Regions from separate parts of the Terrihabitans rhizophilus genome, predicted to be linked through region 3. Evidence: predicted binding sites of a transcription regulator. Region 3 holds the regulator's gene; each other region holds the start of a gene.
What was found. Region 3 encodes PhoB, which activates phosphate uptake and scavenging genes when phosphate is short. Its sites were predicted from a motif close to TGTCATNNANCTGTCAT; they were not measured.
Positions count from the first base shown of each region.

Region 1: a site for PhoB is predicted at 1,247-1,263, ahead of SCD90_RS08300 (DUF2794 domain-containing protein). Genes of this name have one in related genera too.
Region 2: a site for PhoB is predicted at 1,138-1,154, ahead of SCD90_RS11510 (YdcH family protein). Genes of this name have one in related genera too.

Region 1 is NZ_JAXAFJ010000004.1:48,342-50,602, reverse strand. Features, by position in the region: gene acnA (aconitate hydratase AcnA) at 1-154, shown strand, start outside; gene SCD90_RS08305 (DUF1223 domain-containing protein) at 214-933, shown strand; gene SCD90_RS08300 (DUF2794 domain-containing protein) at 1,275-1,658, shown strand; gene SCD90_RS08295 (hypothetical protein) at 1,662-1,841, opposite strand; gene SCD90_RS08290 (DUF3597 domain-containing protein) at 1,927-2,261, opposite strand, start outside.
Region 2 is NZ_JAXAFJ010000006.1:180,566-182,826, reverse strand. Features, by position in the region: gene SCD90_RS11520 (inositol monophosphatase family protein) at 1-761, shown strand, start outside; gene SCD90_RS11515 (YdcH family protein) at 771-986, opposite strand; gene SCD90_RS11510 (YdcH family protein) at 1,176-1,361, shown strand; gene SCD90_RS11505 (DUF1013 domain-containing protein) at 1,386-2,114, opposite strand.
Region 3 is NZ_JAXAFJ010000001.1:19,994-22,254, forward strand. Features, by position in the region: gene SCD90_RS00110 (GcrA family cell cycle regulator) at 372-878, shown strand; gene phoB (phosphate regulon transcriptional regulator PhoB) at 944-1,645, opposite strand; gene phoU (phosphate signaling complex protein PhoU) at 1,648-2,261, opposite strand, start outside.

The DNA of each region.
Region 1 (2,261 bases), on a different contig from region 3:
GAAGCCGCGCGATGTGCTTCTGGCCCGCATCACATACGAGTCTGGCGAGGTGAAGGAGGTGCCGGTCGTTTGCCGGATCGACACCTATGAGGAGCTCGAATATTTCCGCAACGGCGGCATCCTGCACTACGTGCTGCGCTCGCTCGCCGCTTGAATCATGCCTCTCTCGCGCTCGTGACCACCACGGGCGCGAGGCTGGCTTATTTATCCCGCATGTCCTTTTCCCTTCCCAGCTTCTCGGCTCTGCCGTTCCTCGTGACCTTGGCTGCCGCGCCCTGCGCGGCGGAGCCGGTCCTGCTTGAGCTGTTCACCAGCCAGGGCTGCGCCGTGAGCCCGAAGGGGGATCGCCTGGCGGCGGAGAAGGCGGTCAAGGGCGATGTGCTGCTCCTGACCTTCCCGGTGGATTACTGGGATTATCTGGGCTGGAAGGACACGCTCGGCAGTTCGGCGCATACGGCCCGCCAGCGCGCCTACGCGCTCGCCCGCAGCGAGCGCAAGGTCTACACGCCGCAGATTGTCGTAAACGGCACGCAATCCATCATCGGAAGCGACAAGGCGGGGCTCGAACAGGCGATCCAGCACGCGTCCGCCCGGCCGGAGCATCCTGCCGCGATCCGGGTGCAGGACGCCGACGGCCAGATAGATGTCGAGGTCGGTGACCATGCACCTGCCGGTGAAGCGGAGGTGTGGCTGTTCGCCGTATCGCGCAGCAAGAGCGTGACGGTGGAGCGCGGCCAGAATGCGCACCACACGCTGACATACACGAACGTGGTGCGGAAGATGACGCGCCTCGGCTCCTGGACCGGCAAGTCCGCGCATTTCGCCATCGCGCGGGAAGAAGTGGTGCCGGCCGATGCCGACCACTTCGTCGTCGTGGTGCAGGAAGGCTCCGGCAGCATGCCGGGCGCCATCCTCGGCTTCGCCGCGCATTGAGCTCCGGACAAAAAAAGGGGCCGGCGAACCGGCCCTCTCAGGATCTGCCTATCTGACGATGGCAGGGATCGGTAGACCCGGCCACCCTAACCGCCTTGGGGCTGGGGGGCTGGAAACGGACGATCTGGATGACCGGGCACCGAGGCAACATCCACAATGTGCCCAACGGGTGCGGCGGCCGAAGGGCTGCATCGCGGCGGAAATAAGAAAGTTGGCGGCGTGTTGAGGGCGTGACTTCCTTTGAGAACGAAGAGCACGCTCAAGTGCCCGTGCGCGCCCATACCCCTTGAACCCGACCCCTCCCGGTACGATCATGACAGCGGGATGAAAACGAGGTGCGCATGGGTGATATCGAAGCGCTGGACAGTTTCCGCGACCGCCGGAACGGGCAGCAGACGGACACTGCGGCAACGGCGGCGGCTCCCCTCACGGTCTCCTTCAATCGCCACGAATTGCGCGACATTCTCAACGTCTACGGCCGTCTGGTCGCGTCCGGAGAGATGCGCGATTACGCCATCGACATGCTGAAGGAGCGGGCCGTGTTCTCGCTGTTCCGGCACATGGGCGAGATGCCGCTGTACAGGATCGAGAAAAACCCTGCGCTTCGCCAGCGGCAGGGCATGTATTCGGTGGTGGCCGCGACAGGTCTTATCCTGAAGCGCGGCAACGAACTGGATCGGGTGCTCGCCGTGCTGGACCGGAAGGTCCGCCTTGTCGCAGGCTAGAGCCTAGCTCTCGTCAGAGAGGGCTTCCACAGCGCTGATGGTCAGCTCAAGATCCGCGATCTTGCGCAGCGCATTGTCCGAGGGCAGCACGTCGGCCTCCGCCGCCTGCATCACCAGAATCTTCTGGGCCTCGATAAGCCGCTCCTGAAGCGCGGCCAGCTTGTTCTTCGTCGTTTCGCTCATGATGACGGCTTAACGCCGATGGTCGCGTTTTTCCAGTGTATTCCGGGGGTGGATGGCCCGCGAACGACGCCGCGGGCCAAGGGCATCAACCCTGGAGGTCGGCAGGCACCTTGCCGCCGTTCGCCGCCAGCTTCGCCATGACCTGCTTGTGCAGCCAGATATTCATCGTGGCAGAGTCATCGGTATCGCCGGTGTAGTTCAGGTCCTGCGCCAGTTCCTTGCGCGCTGCCAGGCTGGAATCGAGATCGAGCGCCTTCATCAGGTCCACGATGGAGGTGCGCCAGTTCAGCTGCTGGCCCTTCGCCTTCACCTTCTCCTCCATGATGGCTTCGACATCGACGTTCTGGCCGCCGCCGGGAATGGAGGCCGGGCTGCCGGTGCCCGAGGTCGCGGAGGGCGTTGCCGCGCTTCCTGCGGAAC
Region 2 (2,261 bases), on a different contig from region 3:
TCCAGGCCTGCTCCAAGGCCGGGCGAGCCATGCGGCGCGACTTCAACGAGGTCGAGCAGCTTCAGGTGTCGATCAAGGGACCGTCCGACTTCGTCAGCATCGCGGACCGCCGCGCCGAGGACACGCTGCGCCAGGAACTCGCGCGCGCACGCCCGGACATCGGCTTCCTGCTGGAGGAAGGCGGCGAGATCGAAGGCCGCGACCCGTCGCAGCGCTTCATCATCGACCCCATCGACGGCACCACCAACTTCCTGCACGGCATCCCGCATTTCGCGATCTCGGTGGCGCTGGAGCGCAACGGTTCGCTGGTGGCGGCGGTGGTCTACAATCCGGTGGCCGACGAGCTGTTCACCGCCGAGCGCGGCAACGGCGCCTTCCTCAACGACAGGCGCCTGCGCGTGTCGGGCCGCAAGAACATCGTGGATTGCGTGATCGGCACCGGCGTTCCGCATCGCGGCAAGGGCGACCACGAACTGTTCGGCCGCGAACTGCGCGCCGTGCAGGGTCAGGTCGCGGGCATACGTCGAGCGGGCGCGGCCTCGCTCGATCTCGCCTGGGTGGCAGCGGGCCGTCTCGACGGATTCTGGGAGCGTGATCTCAAAGCCTGGGACATGGCCGCAGGCCTGCTGCTCATTCGCGAAGCAGGCGGTTACGCGTCCGACCTCGATGGCCGAGACGACATGCTGACGAAGGGCCACGTTGTCTGCGGCAATGAAGCGTCACATCGCTGGCTGGCCGACACGCTGAAGAAGGTGCGCTGAGCGCACCTCTCAGGCGATCAGGTCCGGCGTCAACGTGTCTTCGAGATGTGAGATGCGGTCCTTCAGGGCCAGCTTGCGCTTCTTGAGCCGCTGAAGCTGCAGCCGGTCACAGGCCACGAGCCGTTCGAGCGCCTCGATGGCCGTGTCGAGGTCGCGATGCTCTTCCTCGAGCCGCGCCAGCTCCGCCTGCAGCGCGGCGTCTTCCTCATTGTCCTGAACAACCATCCCGGCTGTGGCCCCGCCCGTGCCTCTGAACCGCCAACCGCTGAGCGGAAGACCGCGAGACGATACGCCCGCACACCCCCGCTCTTCAAGGAGGGAGCTCGCCCTACCCCCGCCAAATTCCTCGGTTGGAATCGACATACTACGGCTGCGGTGTCATCCTGCTGTCGTAGAGACACAAGGAGGAATGGAATGTCGATTTCTTCGCATCTAACGTCGCTCGTATCCAAGAAAGAGGATTTGGAGCGCCAGATCGAAGCCGAGCTTTCCCACCCAAATGTCGATGAAGTGCGCATCGCTGAGCTGAAACGACGCAAACTCAAGATCAAGGATCAGATCACCAAGCTGCAGCCGGAGATCGAGCATACCCTGCACTAGAGTGCATGTTGGAGGAGGAGCGGCTTAGCGCTCCTCCTCGTCATCTGCATCGTCTTCACGCGGCAGGTTCTTGAGCTTCGCGAACACGGAGTCGACGTCGATCGCCTCTTCCTGGGGACGGGTTTCCCGGCGTCCGAAGTCGGCGAACGGCTCGCTCTGGCCGGCCGTGGTAACCTCCGTCGGCAGCAGGCTCTGCCCCTCTTCCGCTGTCTCTGGCCGCGGCGGCGCGTTCCGGGCAGCCTTATTGACCTCGAGATCGAGGTCCATCTGCGAGCACAGGCCAAGCGTCACGGGATCGAGCGGCGACAATGACGACGTGTTCCAGTGCGTCCGGTCCCGGATGGACTGGATGGTGGTCTTGGTGGTTCCCACCAGACGCATGATCTGCGCGTCCTTGAGCTCCGAATGGTTCCGGATCAGCCAGAGAATGGCATTCGGCCGGTCATGACGGCGCGACACCGGCGTGTACCGCGGGCCCGCCCGGCGCTTGACCTCGGGAAGCTTCACCTTCGATTCGATGAGCCTCAGGCGGTACGACGCATTCGCCTCGCCCTTCTCCACCTCGTCACGGGTCAGCTGGCCATTCGAGATGGGGTCGATTCCGCGAATGCCCTGCGCGGCGTCGCCGTCGGCAATCGCCTTCACCTCCAGCTCATGCAGATGGCAGAACTCCGCGATCTGGGCGAAAGACAGCGATGTGTTGTCCACGAGCCAGACGGCAGTTGCCTTCGGCATCAGCGGCGCATTCGCCATGACATATCTCCTTTGAGCTTCGCCCGGAGGGGCGGAGCAGTCGTTCATCAACGATGACCGGAATGGCGGGAATATAGGTGTTCGTCCTCCTCGAAGCAAACCGGATCTGACACCCTGCGTGATCCTTTCCTTACGCTGCGCGTTGGT
Region 3 (2,261 bases):
CAATGAGGTGTGGCCAGAAAAACGCAAAGGCGCCGCCTCGTGAAGGCAGCACCTCTGATACGGGAGATTTTAAGCCCCCCGGGAACGCTGTCAATTGCTGCTATCTCGCCGTAGCGCGTTGATTTCACTGAAGCCGGTTCAGCGTGCGGAGGAGTTTTCCCGGGGTTCATTGGGGAAAACGTCGCGTTCCCCTTTCGGACTCTTGCAGCCGAGTCAGCCCCTATAGTAGTTTAGATCTCGTTAAGCACGACATCTCGTGCACCTCGTATCAATCGAACACTACAAACAGTGTATCGGTTCCTGTGCTGGCATATAGCCGGGGGCCGCGCCGCTTGGATTCCGCCTGATGAAGGCGCTTAGGGAGTGACGCGATGAACTGGACAGAAGAGCGGGTTGAACTGCTGAAGAAACTCTGGGCGGACGGGCTGAGCGCCAGCCAGATCGCTGCAGAGCTTGGCGGCGGCGTCACCCGCAATGCCGTCATCGGCAAGGTTCACCGGCTCGGCCTGTCCGGCCGCGTCAAGGCCGTAGCCTCGGCTGCCCCGCGTCCGCGCAAGCCGCGGGCACCGTCCCATCCCTCCGCCACACTCTACCGGGTGCAGGGCAATGCAGCTCTCGCCGCTGTGCCGGCCCCGTCGGCTGAGGTCGATCGCATGCCGGAAGTGGCCGTGCGCCCCCGCCTCGAGGCCGTCTCGTGCGAGCGGGTCACCATCATGGATCTTCGCGAGTGCATGTGCCGCTGGCCGATCGGCGACCCCGGCCGCGACGACTTCCGCTTCTGCGGCACCCGCGCCGACCCGGCGACCCCGTATTGCAACTACCACTCCGCCATGGCCTACCAGCCCACAACGGATCGCCGCCGCCGCAACGCGGCCTGACATCCCCGTAACGAATGAAAATGGCCGCCCCAGAGGCGGCCTTTTTCATTGCATGCGCCGAGAGATCAGTTCGGGCGCGAGAACGTCTCGTCAAAGGAATAGCCGGAACCGCGCACGGTCCGGATCGGATCAGGACGACGACCCTTGTTGATCGACTTGCGCAGGCGGCCGACATGGACGTCCACGGTGCGCTCGTCGATGTAGACGTCGTGCCCCCACACACCGTCCAGCAATTGCTCGCGCGAGAAGACGCGGCCGGGCGTCTGCATCAGGAATTCGAGCAGGCGGAACTCGGTCGGCCCCAGATCCACCTCGCGGCCGGAGCGGCGGACGCGGCGCGTGTCGCGGTCGAGCTCGATATCGCCGGCCTTCAGCTGCGAGGCCACCTGCGCCGGGTTGGAGCGCCGCAGAAGGCTGCGGACGCGCGCCACCAGTTCCGGCACGGAGAACGGCTTCACCACGTAATCGTCGGCACCGGTGGCAAGGCCGCGCACGCGCTCGGCCTCCTCGCCACGCGCCGTCAGCATGATGATCGGCAGCAGTTCCGTTTCGGGCCGGGCGCGCAGGCGGCGGCACAGCTCGATGCCGGAAAGGCCGGGCAACATCCAGTCGAGGAGGAGCAGATCGGGCGCCCGCTCGCGAAGCCGGGTCTCGGCCTCGTCGCCGCGAGCGACGTTCTCGACCTCATAGCCTTCGGCTTCCAGATTGTAGCGGAGGAGCAGCGTCAGCGGCTCCTCGTCCTCCACAATCATCACACGTGCGACCATGATTACCGGCCTTCGGCGTAGGTCAGGGTGGTCATGCTCGTGAGGTCGCCCTTCGGACGCTCATCGGCCAGGACCTCGCCGTGAACCAGATAGTGGATCGTCTCGGCGATGTTGGTCGCGTGGTCGCCGATGCGCTCGATGTTCTTGGCGCAGAACAGGAGATGCGTGCAGAAGCCGATATTGCGCGGATCTTCCATCATATAGGTCAGCAGTTCGCGGAACAGCGAGGTGTAGATCGCGTCGATCTCGCCGTCCTGCCTCCAGACCTCCATGGCGCTCGCAGCATCGCGCCGCGAATAGGCGTCGAGAACGTCCTTCAGCTGCGAGATCACCAACTCGCTCATATGGTCGACACCACCCGCCAGCTTCGGCGGCTGCAACTGCCCTTCCAGCGCCATGACGCGCTTGGCGATGTTCTTCGCAAGGTCGCCGATGCGCTCCAGATCGTTGGAAACGCGCAGGGCGGCCACGATCTCGCGAAGGTCCACTGCCATGGGCTGGCGCCGGGCGATGGTGAGCACCGCCTTCTCCTCAACCTCATGCTGCAGGGCGTCGATCGCCTTGTCGGTGGCAATGACGCTCTGCGCCAGACCGACATCGCGGTCCAGAAGCGCAG